One region of the Photobacterium sp. 270122K genome, then DNA from elsewhere that is predicted to be linked to it. Evidence: predicted binding sites of a transcription regulator. Region 1 holds the regulator's gene; the other holds the start of a gene.
The links. The regulator MetJ, encoded in region 1, represses methionine synthesis genes. The targets are predictions, from matches to a motif close to TTAGACNTNTANANGTCTAA.

Region 1 (8,027 bases):
ACTACCACACGTTATTTTAACTGTGCTGAGCAGCCGCGATGCCACAGGTTACGATATCACTAAAGAGTTTTCACACAGCATCGGTTATTTCTGGAAAGCCAGTCATCAGCAGGTGTACCGTGAGCTCAATAAGATGGCCAGTCATGATCAAGTGACGTGCAAACTGGAGCCACAGGACGGCAAGCCGGATAGAAAAGTCTATTCGATTACCGATCTCGGTCGTCAAGCCCTGTTTCAGTGGTTCCAAGAGTCAGCCAAAAACCCAACCATTCGTGATGAGTTTTCTGCCAAATTGGTGGTGTGTGGGGTCTATAACTCCACCCCAATGCAGCAGCAACTTGAAGGGTTGATTGAAGAATCACACACCTTGCTAAACCATTACAATGAGATGGAAAACGTCCATTTTGCGGATTACCGCAACATGGATCGTCAATCCCGTCTTGATCGTCTAACACTACGTCGTGCGATTCACAATCGTCAAGCATGGATTGATTGGGCGGAAGAAGTGTTGGTGGAATTAAAAGACATGGATGCGCCTGGTAGCGCCGTGGCCCTGTAATTCCTTTTTGCATGTCGCAATCATAATAAAAGCCGCAGAAATGCGGCTTTTTTTATGCTTGGCTTTCCCCTTTCGGGGAACACAATGAGGATGACAAGATTACGCTTCCTGCTCTGCGCGTACGCCAAGGGTATGGCAAATCGCGTACGTCAGTTCAGCACGGTTCAAGGTGTAGAAATGGAAGTCCTTCACCCCTTCTCGGCTAAGTACGCGCACCATGTCCATGGCATTACTCGCCCCCACCATCTGGCGGCTCAGCAAGTCATCATTTAGCCCTTCGTACTGTTTTTCCAACCAACCCGGTACTTTCACGTTATTCGCCAATGCGAAACGCTTGGCCTGTGTCATGTTCGAAACGGGTAAGATCCCCGGCACAATTTCCACATCAATGCCCGCCACGACACAGCGGTCACGAAAACGCAGGTAGCTTTCCACATCAAAGAAAAATTGGGTAATGGCACGGCTCGCGCCCGCATCCACTTTGCGCTTTAAGTTAATCAGATCCGCTTGGGCACTTTTCGCTTCAGGGTGCACTTCTGGATACGCCGCCACAGAAATATCGAAATCCGCTTCTTCACGCAGTAGCGCCACCAAATCGGCTGCATACATGTCCGGCTTTCCGCCTTGTGGTGGCAAATCCCCCCGTAGTGCGACGATATCGCGAATACCGTTATTCCAATAGTCACGGGCAATGGTACGCAGTTCATCACGCGTGGCATCGATACAGGTTAAGTGTGGGGCAGCGACCAAGCCGGTCTGATCTTTAATGTCTTTAATGATGGAGTGGGTGCGATCACGCTCCCCTGAGTTGGCCCCGTAGGTCACAGAAACAAATTTTGGTTTCAGGGTTTTGAGACGGTGAATGGATTGCCACAGCGTTTGCTCCATCTGCTCGCTGCTTGGCGGGAAAAATTCAAATGACACGTTAATATTGCCATCTAAATCAGCAATATTCTGATTGAGTACGTCCAACTGGCCTGCGTATGAATAGCCCATAATCCCTTCCTTTCTGTGTTGGCCGTTGGCCACTCCCTGAACCGTGACGCAAAACATCCGTTTAGCCGTCTATATGTCTACAGGATGTATTGTAACCAATTCAATGTCAACCTGATGATCATGAATATTTCTCAACTTGAAGTTGCAGGATTTTCACGTCAACACATAGCAAAAAGCCCGCAAAACACGGGCTTAAATCTATTATTGAAACAATCAACTAACCAAGAGAAACACGGCCGAGTGTTACCCTGCCGGCTCACTGGCATGAAGCATAACGCCCGCTATAACATGCCCGCCAATCGGTTGATATCCGACAGCAATGCCCCAGCAGTGACATCCCGCCCCGCCCCCGGACCACGGATCACCAACGGGTTTTCTCGGTACCAACGGCTTTCAATGGCAAAAATGTTATCGCACGGCAGCAGGTTCGCCAGCGCATGCTCTGCCGGCAGGGCTTCCACCCCCACGGCGGCTTTGCCATGGCGATCCAAACGCGCGACATAGCGCAGCACTTTGTCTTCTTTCTGGGCTTTGACTAACCGCTCTAACAGCAGCTCATCCAACTCGGTCGCTTGCTCAAAGAAAGCATCAAGAGAGAGTTCTGCCAAACTGGCCGGCACCAAGCTTTCTACTTTTACCTGTTCAGGCTCCAGCGCCAAACCGGACTCGCGAGCCAAAATGACCAGCTTGCGCATCACGTCACTGCCATCAAGATCATGCCGCGGATCCGGCTCCGTGAGCCCTTGTTGCCACGCCAGTTCCACCAGCTGAGAAAACGGAATACTGCCATCATACTGCTGGAACAACCATGACAAGGTGCCCGAGAATATCCCGGACAAAGCGATGATGACATCCCCGCTCTCCGACAAATCCCGCACGGTATGGTTAACCGGTAAGCCCGCCCCCACCGTCGCATTGTAAAGCCACAGGCGGCTGTTCTTGGCAAACGCATCAATCACCGCGTGATACTGCTCGCCACTGGCTGAGCCGGCCACCTTGTTCGCCGAGATCAAATGCAATCCGGCTTCCGCAATTTGCGGGTAGCGCGCCGACAATTCGGCACTGGCCGTGACATCCAATACGATCACATCGTCGTAGTCGTGGGCGGCCAACGTGTCGATCCAGGCCCCCGGTTGATAGGCTTGTGCCACATCATCAAAATGATCGAGGGCTTTCTGCGGTTCAATGCCCGCCAGATCAATCCACAATCGGCTGCTGTCGACCACCCCAATCAAGGTAAAACTCATGCCATGGCGCTTCTCTAACGCCACGCGCTGGCTGTCATACAAGCTCAACCAACGGCTGCCAATGTTACCTTTGCCACACAGCACCAAACCAATCCGTTTTTGGGCTTGGAATAAACTTTGGTGAATACGCGGCAACAGGCGATCGGTATCGGCCTTGCGCAGTACCGCCACCAGACTCAACCCAGAGCGCGATTCGGCCATGAATTCCACCGGCAGGCCTTTTAGCTGCTGATAAAAGCCGTAGCAATGAATGGCATTGTTCACTACACCCGCCCCCACGGCCGCCACCAACGAAAAACCATCACGTAAACGCAATTCCGCCGCGACACCGCTGTCTTGCAACAGAGCCAGCACACTGTTGACCACTTCACCGGTATAGGCCAGTTGGATCCGGCCTTTATCGGCTTCCACACTCTGCGCCAGCGGCTGCAATTGGGCGCGCGATAAAATACGTTCTAACTCGGCTTCCACCAATGCCATGTCGTGTGAACGGGGGATCGTCAGCGCGATCAAGCACACGTCATCCAACGACGTAATGATTTTCGCCCCACGGCCGGACGCCAACACACGTTCAACCCGGGTTGAACCGGATTCTGGCTCATGGCTACAACGCAACGTCAGATCAATCGCACTTTGTGCCACCGGCTGCAAGGTACGGCTGTGCAGCACCGGCGCAGCTAAACGGGCCAGTTCACTGGCTTCGTCTAAGCGCAATAGCGGCAGTAAACACGCATCTTCCACTTTACGGGGATCGGCACTGTAGACACCGGCCACATCACTCCAGATCGTCACGCGCGTGACATCCGCCAACGCGCCGATCACCGTGGCAGAATAGTCCGAGCCATTACGGCCCAATAAAACCGTCTCACCCGCTTGATTACGCGCCATGAAACCGGTGATCACAACACGGTGCTGATTGTGCTGAGCAAGCCGCTCTTGCAGCAAGGGCCAAGACTGACCGCGATCCACTTCCGGCTGCGCGGCGCGTTCTGCTCGCAAGAATAACCGTGAATCGACACTGGTTGCGGGCAATTGTTGTTGGGTCAGTAGCGCGGCCAGTAAACGGGCTGACCAGACTTCACCGTGACCCAGCACGCTCGCCACTTGCGCCTCGCACAATGGGCTTTCCCCCCAACGCGCCAGCTCACCGAGTTCAAAATGTAATTGTGTCAGTAAGGCATCCGCCGCTTCGCCGTCCAGCAAGCTTTCGATGAGTTGCTGCTGAAACGCGCGGATAGCTTGCAGGGTTTCATGGGCTTGTCGGCCGTCTTTCTCCAGCTGCAACACCCACTCAATCAACTGATTGGTCGTCTTGCCCGCAGCAGAGACCACCACCAAGTCATTCGCCCCCGAATACTCACGCAGGATCGTCACCACCCGTAAATAACAGGCGGGATCGGCCAAACTGCTGCCACCGAATTTATGTAATTGCCGTCCGCTTATCGCCGTCATACTGCCACCTTCTCTGCCTGTGCAAAGGCCTGCGCCAAGTCTGCAATCAAATCACTCGGATCTTCTAATCCAACCGACAACCGGAGTAACGAGGTGTTCAAACCCGCTTCGGCCTGCGCGTCATCCGACATCGCACGGTGAGTCATACTGGCCGGATGGCAAATCAGGCTTTCCGTGCCGCCCAAGGATTCCGCCAACGAGAAACACTTCAGCTCACGCACAAACGTTTCCAACTGGGCCATGCTGCCGTTAATTTCAAAACTCAGCATCGCGCCAAAGCCTTTTTGTTGCTTCAGGGCGATGTCATGGCCGGGATGATCAGGCTGGCTCGGATGGTAAAGCGTGCCCACTAACGGCTGCTGCTGAAGGTACGCTAAAATCTGGGCGCTGTTCTCTTCATGCATGCGCATGCGAGGGGCCAGAGTGCGCAACCCGCGCAATGTCAGGTAGGCATCAAACGGGGCACCGGTCGCACCGATACAGTTCGCCCACCACGCCAAGGTTTCAGCGTGCGCCTGTGTCTTAGCGATCAGCACGCCGCCGAGCACATCGGAATGGCCGTTAATGTACTTAGTGGTAGAATGGACAACAAAATCGGCACCAAGCGCAAGTGGTTGTTGGAGGATTGGCGATAAGAACGTATTATCCACCGCCACTAATGCACCGGCTTGATGGGCAGCGGCACATAACTCAGCAACATCGACAATGCGTAACAGCGGATTCGACGGGGTTTCGACCCACACCAGCTTGGGTTTTTTCGCCAATGCGTCCGCCAATGCGAGGGGATCGGTCTGATCAACAAAGCAGACCTTGAAGTCGCCTTTTTGGGCGCGAGTATCAAACAGACGGTACGTGCCGCCATAACAGTCATGCGGCGCGACAATCAAATCATCCGGACCTAATAACGCAGACACCAGCAAGTTCATCGCGGCGGTACCACAGTTGGTCACCACCCCACCGGCGCCCCCTTCCAAGGTCGCCAGGGCATCCGCCAAGGTATTGCGCGTCGGGTTACCGGAACGAGAATAGTCAAATGTAGGCACCTCACCCAACTGGGGGAAGCTGTATGTCGAGGTCAGATACAGTGGCGGTACCACCGCATTAAATTGTGTATCCGAATCGATGCCGGCGCGAACGGCAACGGTAGCAAGCTTCTGGTCACTCATATTTACTATCCTTGTAGGGTGAACCCGATGATGAATAACGATTATGCAACAACATAACCACATTCACAAAAGACGTCAACACTTCCAGACGTCTATATGTCTTTGCTTGTAGCGGTAAATCCCGCTAGAATTCAGGTCTATTACTATTTCTTCAATCTAACATCGCTGAGAAGGTTAACAATGGCAGAGTGGAATGGCGAATACATCAGTCCATACGCGGAACACGGAAAGAAAAACGAACAAGTAAAAAAGATCACGGTTTCGATCCCACTGAAGGTGCTAAAAATCCTGACTGATGAGCGTACACGCCGTCAGGTCAATAACTTACGCCACGCCACCAACAGCGAGCTATTGTGTGAAGCTTTCCTGCACGCCTACACCGGCCAGCCGCTGCCAACGGATGATGACATCCGCAAAGATCGCCCGGATGATCTGCCCGCTGAGGCCAAAAGCCTGATGGAAGAAATGGGCATCAAATACGAAGACATTAACGAATAAGTCTTCACCAAGCGATGCAAACAAAAAAACCAGCCTAAGGCTGGTTTTTTTGTGCCTGTCTGTCGAGAAGCACCGATACACGATACCCACTGCCGCCCACAAGGCCGACAAATCGCAGGCATAAAAAAAGGAACGCAATTGCGTTCCTTCTTTACGACACTCAAGCGGGCAATTACTTAGTAGTAAGAGCACCAAAACGCTTGTTGAATTTGTCGATACGGCCACCAGAGCTAACTACACGCTGCTTACCAGTGTAGAATGGGTGACATTTGTCACACACGTCTAGGTTAACGTCTTTAGTCATAGTAGAGTTGAAGACGAAAGTGTTGCCACAAGAACAACGTGCGTTTACTGGAGAGTACTCTGGGTGAATACCTTGTTTCATGGGATAACCTCAAAAGTAAGGCCGTGTCGCTCTCCCGATCCTAAGCCGGGCACCACACGTCATTAAAAAATAGTCAGTGTATTGGCAATTTCCAATACACCAAATTAGGCGGCGTATAGTAATCAATCATATTGCCAAAATCAACAAATCCTCACCGCTTTAGTCACGCCTTTGCCGCAGGCCCTTTGCCGAGGTACACTGCCCTCTCTTAGTTCCTGCTCATTTCGCGGTTTAATATGACGCCCAACATCGCCCGTGTGGCACTGCCTGTCCCTCTCGACAAACAATTTGATTACCTGATCAAAGCCGGCCAGCATCCTGTAATGGGCGGGCGAGTTAAGGTGCCGTTTGGCCGTCAACACTTAGTAGGCGTGGTGATCACGCTGACCGATCACTCCGATTTCCCACGCGAGCAGCTCAAGCCGATCACAGCGGTCCTCGACAGTGCCCCCTTGTGGCCTAAGCCATTATTCAACCTACTGACCTGGGCCAGCAGCTTTTACCAATACCCGCTGGGCGATACCTTGGCCAACGCCATGCCCGCCCTGCTACGCAAAGGCCGTGAAGCGTCACCCGCGAGTTTAAAAGTCTGGCAACTCACCGCCAGCGGGCAAGAGCAGGCGGCAACCACGCTGAAAAACGCCCCGCGTCAGCAACAAGTATTGCAGGCACTGCGCCGAGGAAAAGTGAGCCATGAAGCCTTACTGGCCGAAGACATCACTGCCGCCACCCTCACCACGTTGGCGAAGAAAGGCTGGATTGAAAGCGTCATAGAGCAACAAGCCTTGCGTCCTTGGCTGCCCGATTTTGCCGTCACCGAAGAAAAGCCCCGTCTGAATGAAGAACAGGCAGTGGCCGTGGCTGCGGTAAACGCACAAGATGCCTTTGGCTGTTATTTGTTGGAAGGGGTGACCGGTTCGGGAAAAACCGAGGTCTACCTCAATGTACTCGAACCGATCTTGGCGGCAGGCAAGCAAGCCTTGATCTTGGTGCCGGAAATTGGCCTGACACCGCAAACCATCAACCGCTTCCGTCGTCGCTTCAATGTGCCGCTCCAAACTATTCACTCAGGCTTAAACGACACCGAACGCATGGTGGCATGGCTTGCCGGACGCGACAATCAAGCGGGGATCATCATTGGTACCCGTTCAGCCTTGTTCACCCCGTTTGCGAATCTGGGGGTCATCATTGTCGATGAAGAACACGACGGCTCGTACAAACAACAGGACAGCCTACGCTACCATGCCCGCGATTTGGCCGTGATGCGCGCCAGTCAGGAACGCATTCCGATTGTATTAGGCTCTGCCACGCCAGCATTAGAAACCCTGCACAATGCCAAAAGCGGCAAGTACCATCACCTGACTTTGTCGCAACGTGCTGGTCACGCCAAGCCCGCCCGCCATGGCGTACTGGATGTCAAAGGGCTGTACTTGGAAGCCGGCTTATCTGCCCCGTTGATCGCCCGTATGCGTAGCCATTTACAGGCCGGCAATCAGGTCATGTTATTCCTTAACCGCCGCGGTTTTTCGCCGGCGGTGATCTGCCACGAATGTGGCTGGCTGGCCGAGTGTAAACGTTGCGATGCCTATTACACCTTCCACCAGCAAAGTGGCGAATTGCGTTGCCATCACTGTGCGACCCAGCGGCCGATGATGCTGCAATGTGGCCAATGTGGATCCACCCAACTGAATGCGGTAGGCGTTGGTACTGAGCAGTTAGAGCAG
Region 2 (8,027 bases), on a different contig from region 1:
GGGTGTCTTCCTTTTCAATATGGTCAGCAATATGCCATTTAAGAACCTGATATTTGGTGATCAAAAGCGCAATTATGAGCGTTCGAGCATTTTGATTTTCATTTCTGTGCGTTTGGCACGAATATGCGCGAATGGTGAGCAATGTATTAGATGAGCAATGAGTTAGATGAGTAATGTGTCAGGCGGGCTTGCCAATGACCTATCTCTCGAAAATACCGGTGCTATTTGGTATCAGGGAAGGGAGTTGGTATTATCGCCGCTCTTTTTTTCGCATTTTAAGATCGCAACCCATGAACGTAGGCTTACCCTTTTTGATCCCCGCGCTGCTCGGCGCCCAACTTGTTTTGACCATGGTACTCACGAAAGGGGAGATCTGCCCCGGCCAGCGTGGCCGTGTCCATAAAACCTTGCCGGTCTTGCTGGTGGGATGGTTGATCGCGACCGTCTTCCAGCCGTTGGCGGTATTGCCGTTGCTGGCATTGGCGTATTTCACCATGAAGGTGAAAACGGGTAAAACCCGTGATGCGGGGCCGCTTAACGTGTTTTATGCCGCAGACGGTCTGGCGGCGGCGGTGTGGTTAATGACTGCGGTAAGCCTGTCGCTGCCTGTGGTGGTACTGAGTCTGATGGCTATTCCATTGTTTGGGGCATTGTTGGCGCACCTGTTATTGACGCAAGCGCGTACCCGTTTACAAGCGTTCCACCGTTTATTGCCGTTTGCGGGCGTAGCGAGTGCAATCCTCAGCGTGTTGTGCCTGTTATGGGTGGCGATGCAATTGGGTGACGCACAGGCGCAGGCAATGGTGAGTACCATGATTGCAGCGTTGGTATGTTTAGTGGCGGCATTACTGGTATGGGCAATGCATTTATTGAGCGCCAAAACCGTCAACCGTTGGCAATTGCTGACCGCGGCGGCGCTGCTGGTAGGATCGGCCTATTTTGAGTCTGTGCTGATCATGGCTGTCTAAGCGAGCTTGTATATAAACTGTGATGGGTGGCTTTTTCTTTCCTAATGATCCTGTCTATGCTTACTGAGTAACGTCACGTTAGCAAGGAGGTAGGCATGGAGATCACCAATTTATTGGGCATGGATGGCAACATTGTTCTGGGGATCGTGAATGAACGACTTCGCCTGGAATGCTCCACCGTTGAAGAGCTTGTCAGCCGTTATGAACTCGATTTTGATGAGCTTAGCGAAAAAATGGAAGCCATGGGCTACCATTACGATCCCATCAACAATCAATTTAAATAATCGATTAATGTAAAGATAAGCGGGGCGAATAGCGGTTATGTGATCGCCATTGCCCCGGCTATCTGTTGTGATCATTAAGGCGGTATGACCAAACGTATTACGTATTGGTTATGCCGCCTTAATGCCTTCTAAATGGGTTTGGCACTGCTGTTTGGCCGTTGCAAAGAAGGCCGACAAGTAATGTCGCTCACGTTCTGATGCGCGAATCGCGGCAAACAGTCGACGCCATAATCCTTCCCCGAGTGGTTTACTCACAATCAAGCCTTGGCGGGCAAAATCATACACGGCCCAATTCGGCAGCGCTGCCACTCCTAATCCTGCTGACACCATCTGGATCAGCATCAAGGTGTTATCTGCTTGTTTCCAATTTGCAGGTTCTACGCCTGCAGGCTGCAAAAAGTGCTTCACCACATCGAGGCGATTTTTCTGTACTGGATAGGTCATCATGGTTTGATCAAGCAGATCTTCCGGCGTAATGATGGCTTTGCTCGCCAGTGGGGATTGTGGTGACACAATCAAGCGCATTTCAAAATCAAACAGGGGTTCAAAATGGACTTCATTGCGCGGTTGAATGTCAGAGGTGATCACCAAATCTAATTCGCCAGCACTGAGGGCAGGTAAGGGCTCAAAGCCAAAACCGGAGGAGAAATCCAACGTAACGTTTGGCCAGTGAATTTGGTATTCCTTCAAGGCTGGCATTAACCATTGGAAGCACGAATGGCATTCAATGGCCATGTGCAAGCGGCCATTGGTGTCTTCTTTTAAACTGGCCAACTCGTGTTCCGCTCGGGCGAGACGCGGGATCACATCATCGGCTAAACGCAATAGCACTTCCCCTTCCGCGGTAAATTTAACCGGACGGGTTTTGCGTAAAAACAGTTGGCTACCTAAGCGCAGTTCGAGATCTTTTAACTGGTGTGAGAGGGCTGATTGGGTCAGGCAAAGCGTGTTGGCCGTGGCTGTCAGTGAGCCGGTTTCTCGCAATACCGTCAGTGTTTTTAGGTGCTTAATTTCAATCAAAATGCGTTCTCTCTGTCCCTGTGAATCACACGTTTGGCATCCTGCCGTGTGTTAATACCTCAACTGTACGGGTAAACGTGCACGCTGTAAATACGGATGTGTAAACATCTGGACGGCTAAGTGATTATGACGAGGCTTAACACGCTAATCGTGGCGAGAGACAAGGGTGTTGATGATGTGTGTATGAAAAATGCTCATGTTTAACATTAATCATTAGAAATTGCTCATCATAATGCCTTGCTTCATTGTACCTCTCATCAACGCCGTATCTGAATGAAGCATACGTCGTGACAATTTGAATCAACGCATTTGAAAGGCAGGGATGAAAGATGACAACAACAGCAACCAAAACACATATTTTGGGTTACCCACGTGTCGGTAGCCAACGCGAACTGAAATTTGCCCAAGAAAAGTATTGGCGCGGCGAGATCAGTCAGGATGCATTGAAAGCTGTGGGTAGCGAACTACGTCAGCGCCATTGGGCTGACCAAGCTGAAGCGGGGCTGGATTTTGTCTCTGCCGGTGATTTCGCGTGGTACGACCATGTATTAGGCACCAGTATGCTGCTGGGCCATTTGCCAAAACGCCACCGTAACGGTTTTCCTGATCTCGATACCTTGTTCCGTGTGGCACGTGGTAAAGCGCCAACCGGGTGTGCGTGTGCCGCTTCTGACATGACCAAGTGGTTTAACACCAACTACCACTACATTGTGCCAGAGTTCAGTGCTGACGATGAGTTCACCGTGAGCTGGCAGCAATTGTTTGAAGAAGTGGCGGAAGCGAAGGCTAGCGGTAAAGACGTTAAACCTGTGCTATTGGGGCCTGTGTCATACCTGTGGCTTGGGAAAGAAAAAGACGGTGTGGGGGAAGAAAACAGCTTTGACCGTTTATCACTGCTTCCTCGTTTGCTGGTGGCATACCAACAGATTCTGACCAAATTGCAGAAACTGGGTGTGGAGTGGGTGCAAATTGATGAGCCTGTTTTTGCTCTCGAATTGCCAGATGCTTGGCGCGATGCATTTAAGATTGCGTATCAAGTGATCCAAGGTGGACCGAAACTGTTGTTGACGACCTACTTTGACCACATCACGCACCACCTCGATAAAATTGTTGAACTAAAGGTCGACGGTTTGCACGTCGATCTTGCTACCGCGCCGCAGCAGCTAGATGCCGTTGTTGCTGCCTTGCCAAATGATTGGGTGTTATCAGCCGGTGTGATTAATGGGCGCAACGTGTGGCGTGCGGATTTGAGCGAGCAGCTTGAACGCCTACAACCTGTGAAAGACGCACTGGGCGATCGTTTGTGGGTGGGCACGTCATGTTCATTGCTGCATACGCCCATCGATCTTGAATTAGAAACCGATTTAGACCCAACGGTGCGTGAATGGTTGGCGTTTGCTAAGCAGAAGTGTCACGAGGTAACGTTACTGGCAAGTGCCTTGGACGGTGACAGCGAAGCTATCGCAAGGTGTGTCCATTACAGCGCACCGATTAAAGCCCGTGCAACCAGTGCCTTGGTAAATAATCCAGATGTCCGTCAGCGTTCTGCTGCCATTACCGATGCGTTGGCGGAGCGTAAACTGCCTTATGCAGAACGTGCCCGTGTGCAGCGTCAGTCGCTTGGTTTACCTTTGCTGCCAACCACGACCATTGGTTCTTTCCCACAAACCAGCGAGATACGCACACAGCGCAGTGATTTCAAAGCCGGCCGCTTGTCAGAGCAAGACTATAACACGGCCATGAAAGGGCACATTGCCGATGCCATTGAGCGTCAGCAGCGTTTGGATTTGGATGTATTGGTACACGGTGAACCTGAGCGCAACGACATGGTGGAATATTTCGCCGAGTTGCTTGAAGGTTTTGCTGTCACGCGTTTTGGTTGGGTGCAAAGTTATGGTTCCCGCTGTGTGAAGCCAGCGGTGATTGTGTCAGATATCTATCGTTCCGCACCGATGACCGTTGAATGGACGCGTTATGCGCAGTCGTTGACGGAGAAAACGGTCAAAGGCATGTTGACGGGCCCCGTCACTATTTTGGGTTGGACGTTCCCGCGTGAAGATCTGACCCGTGAAGCCATTGCCAACCAAATTGCGTTAGCACTGCGTGATGAAGTGGCGGATTTGCAAGAGAAAGGCATTAAGGTGATTCAAATTGATGAGCCTGCTATTCGTGAAGGGTTGCCGCTAAAAGCGAGTGAATGGCAAACGTACCTCGATTGGGCCGTGAAAGCCTTCAAGATTTCGGCCGCCAGCGCGGAGCCGGGCACGCAAATTCACACTCACATGTGTTACAGCGAATTCAATGACATTATTCAGTCTGTCGCGGCATTGGATGCGGATGTGATCACCATTGAAACCTCGCGTTCAGACATGGAATTGCTTAAAGCGTTTGAAGCGTTTTCCTATCCGAATGAAATTGGTCCGGGCGTGTACGATATTCATTCACCGAATATTCCGACTGTCGAGCAAGTCGTGGATTTGGTGGAAAAAGCGGAAAGTTTGGTACCGGCTGAGCGTTTGTGGATCAACCCAGACTGTGGTCTGAAAACCCGTAACTGGGAAGAGACTGAAGCGGCACTGACCAATATGGTCGAAGCGGCAAAACAGTTGCGTAAGCAGTGGCAAGCGAAGGCGGTGTAAGCGGTGTTCTGCCGGTGAGGTGAATCTTTATCAGGCAGGTAAAACGTTTAACGATGAACGGTAAAAAGGGCGCAGTGGCGCTCTTTTTTTATGTGTAAACCAGCGTGTTGTGGCGGTTTCTTTATGAATACCTCAAAAGCATGACAGTGTGATGAAGAAAGAGTCATTGCTCGGCAATTATCATCATGACGCATGGGTTCTGTGAAATGCCCCTATTTTCGCAGGGAAAAATAAGCAACAAGTTGAATTTTAAACAGAGTTGTCTTTACTTAAGGCATCGTCATTCAAGCATAGGGTTCACATGATACGCCGACTGTATTCCATCACGGTGTGCGCTGTTGTCATTGGGATAATACTGGCCTGCGTATTGTTTCGGATTGTCTACCAATTAGAAACGACCCATATTCAGCGCGACTTTGAACGAGAGGTCGACAAAAAAGCGGATTCCTTGTCACAATCGATAGATTCGCATATTCGTGCATTACACAGCCTGAAATTCGCCTACGAATATCAGGGCGTATTGGCGCGAGACAACTTCGCTGCGTTGGCTGAACAGGTGATGGCGCAACATTCCCCTCTGCAAGCGTTAGCGTGGGTACCCTGGGTACCGGCGGCACAACGAACGGCGCATGAAGATTCCGCGGCGAAAGTGCTCTCTGATTACCATTTTACAGAACGTGTGGCGTCGGGTGACATGGTGACGGCGACAGAACGTGCGGATTACTATCCGTTACACAGTGTCGCCCCGCTGGCGGGTAATGAAGCGGTGTTAGGGTACGATTTAGGTTCTAATGCACTGCAACGCACCTTATTAAATCAGGCTCGTGACAGCGGCACGTTGCAGCTTTCTGAACGTGTCGAGCGGGGAATGCTGCCACAAACAAATGGCAGTGTGCAGTTGGTGTTACCGGTCTATCGTCAGGTTGAACCATTGACGCGCACAATGCGTCGACAAATGCTGGAAGGTTTTATTCTCGGTTATATCCGCTTATCTGACATTATGCAGGCCCTTTTCCCTGTCGCTGAATCTTCCCTGATGCATTATCGCGTGATGGATCTTCAAGCCTCCCCTGATCATGCCCTACTATACAATGTTACGCCTGCCTCCCCGTCTGTCACAGCCACATCGCCCGTCGCAGTCACATCAAAGGTTGGATTTTGGCTGGATACAGAGAAAGTGACACGCACCGTGCTTGCCAAAGGCGGGCGAGAGTGGGTGATAGAGGCGGTTCCCATGCAAGCGTATTTTGATCAGCGGCGCACAGCACTTCCATTGTATGTTTTTGCGGGTGTGTTATTGCTATTTAGTGTGTTGGCGTATTACGGGCGGGTGTTAATGCGTCGTCATCAGGTATTGCTCGAGAATTTGGATGCGCATAATCAACAGTTAAGTGCCAGTAACAAAAAGCTCGAACGGCTCACCCGGATGGATGCATTGGTCGGGGTGGCAAATCGCCGCTTTTTTGATGAAACCTTGGTGAAAGAATTCAGCCGAGCGAGCCGAGAAGGTAAGCCACTGGCGTTATTGTTGATCGATATTGATCACTTTAAAGCGTTTAATGATACCTATGGCCATCAAGCGGGTGATCGCTGCTTAAAACTCGTGGCGAGTGAATTAGAGCGGGTATTGCGGCGTCCTGCGGATATGTTAGCGCGAGTCGGTGGGGAAGAGTTTGGTGTTATTTTGCCTAATACCAACAATGGTGAAGTGGTGGCAAGGCAGTGCCGTATGGCGATAGAACGGTTGGGGATCGCGCATGGGGGATCAAGCACGTCGGATTTGGTCACGATCTCTATTGGGGTGGTGTCATTAGATACTGTAGCGCATCATACCACAGAAACCATTTATGAATTGGCCGATAATGCTTTGTATGAAGCCAAAAGCAGTGGGCGAAATATGATTCGGGCGACAAAGATCAAAGCCCAGTCCCAGCCAACCGCGGTACTGAGCCACATTCGTTAATGGTTTAACCTATGTTCACCCATGCTCATCCATGTTCTCTTATCTACTTCCTGCGTTTTTCAGCCGTAGAAACAAAAAACGCCTGCAGAGGCAGGCGTTTCAGGTATTCATCGGCAGAAGCGATTATTCAGCGTCAGCACGAGAGAATGTTAGGCTGTGTGATGCATTTTTCAACGTTAGCTCGTCACCAGCAACTGTCGCCGTGCTCCAGTCCATCAGCATTTTGCTCATCACTTGTTCCATGTCTTGGCCAGGGCCCTGACATGCCATCATGGTTAGACCCATTTTTTCAATGCGCAGTTTACCGTCTTGCAGCTCTGCTTGGCCAAAGAAGCGGTTACAGCCCGCGTTGCCGTTTGCATTTAGGTCAGACGCTAGCTGAAGGTTTGGCGCCTGAGTTTCTGTCGAAATCACTTGGTTGTCGATTTTAGTCAATACCCAGTTCTGTGCAGCGATATCAGTTTGATTTGTCATCGTCTGTACCTGTTCGTTGTTGCTGTCGTTAGAGGCGCAAGCCGCTAGCATCATAGGTAGTACTAGCGCGGCAAGAAAACGTTTCTTCATTTTGTTTGTCCCAAAAAAGTGGCTTCGGTGTGTGGTTTCTGCATCGGGGCAGAAATCCAGTGCCCTTGTACTACGTATTGGCGAATCGCTGAACGAAGCACAATTGCACGTTGTTTTTTATTGCTTACAAGCAAATATATCTCAGGATAGCAAAAGAAGAAATAGAAATGTGGGTTCGTTATGTCATGCCTGTGTGAATAACAATGAAAACTGGGAGCAGGGGCTATCTCACTATGCATCTTTCATGAAATCTAGCCATGAGACAAAGTAACAGGGCAGATTAAGCTGCCCTGTGTTGATGGTACCGGATCACACGGTTTGGCGCGCGATTCAGGCTTTCTTTTCTGGCGTGGTGATAATGTGCACATCTTGTTGTGGGAACGGAATCGAAATCCCTTCACGGTCAAAGCGCATTTTCACTTCACGGGTAATGTCCCAGTACACATCCCAATAGTCCTCGGTTTTTACCCATGGACGCACAATGAAATCCACCGAGGAGGTATTGAGCAAGTGTAACTTGATCATGGCTTCCGGTGCGCGCAGTACCATTGGGTGTTCAGTCACAATGTCATGCAGTACACGTTCGGCG

Region 2: metE (5-methyltetrahydropteroyltriglutamate--homocysteine S-methyltransferase) is a predicted target of MetJ. The motif match lies at 2,373-2,392, and genes of this name have one in related genera.

What each region holds. Positions count from the first base shown of each region.
Region 1 covers NZ_JBPOEN010000009.1:165,322-173,348, reverse strand. The annotation lists gene ACSF8W_RS16985 (PadR family transcriptional regulator) at 1-559, shown strand, start outside; gene metF (methylenetetrahydrofolate reductase) at 659-1,555, opposite strand; gene ACSF8W_RS16975 (bifunctional aspartate kinase/homoserine dehydrogenase II) at 1,837-4,254, opposite strand; gene ACSF8W_RS16970 (O-succinylhomoserine (thiol)-lyase) at 4,251-5,420, opposite strand; gene metJ (met regulon transcriptional regulator MetJ) at 5,601-5,918, shown strand; gene rpmE (50S ribosomal protein L31) at 6,091-6,303, opposite strand; gene priA (primosomal protein N') at 6,540-8,027, shown strand, end outside.
Region 2 covers NZ_JBPOEN010000012.1:115,278-123,304, reverse strand. The annotation lists gene ACSF8W_RS19620 (HI_1241 family integral membrane domain) at 291-968, shown strand; gene ACSF8W_RS19615 (DUF4250 domain-containing protein) at 1,064-1,252, shown strand; gene metR (HTH-type transcriptional regulator MetR) at 1,361-2,272, opposite strand; gene metE (5-methyltetrahydropteroyltriglutamate--homocysteine S-methyltransferase) at 2,602-4,911, shown strand; gene ACSF8W_RS19600 (sensor domain-containing diguanylate cyclase) at 5,213-6,874, shown strand; gene ACSF8W_RS19595 (META domain-containing protein) at 6,998-7,438, opposite strand; gene ACSF8W_RS19590 (mechanosensitive ion channel family protein) at 7,769-8,027, opposite strand, start outside.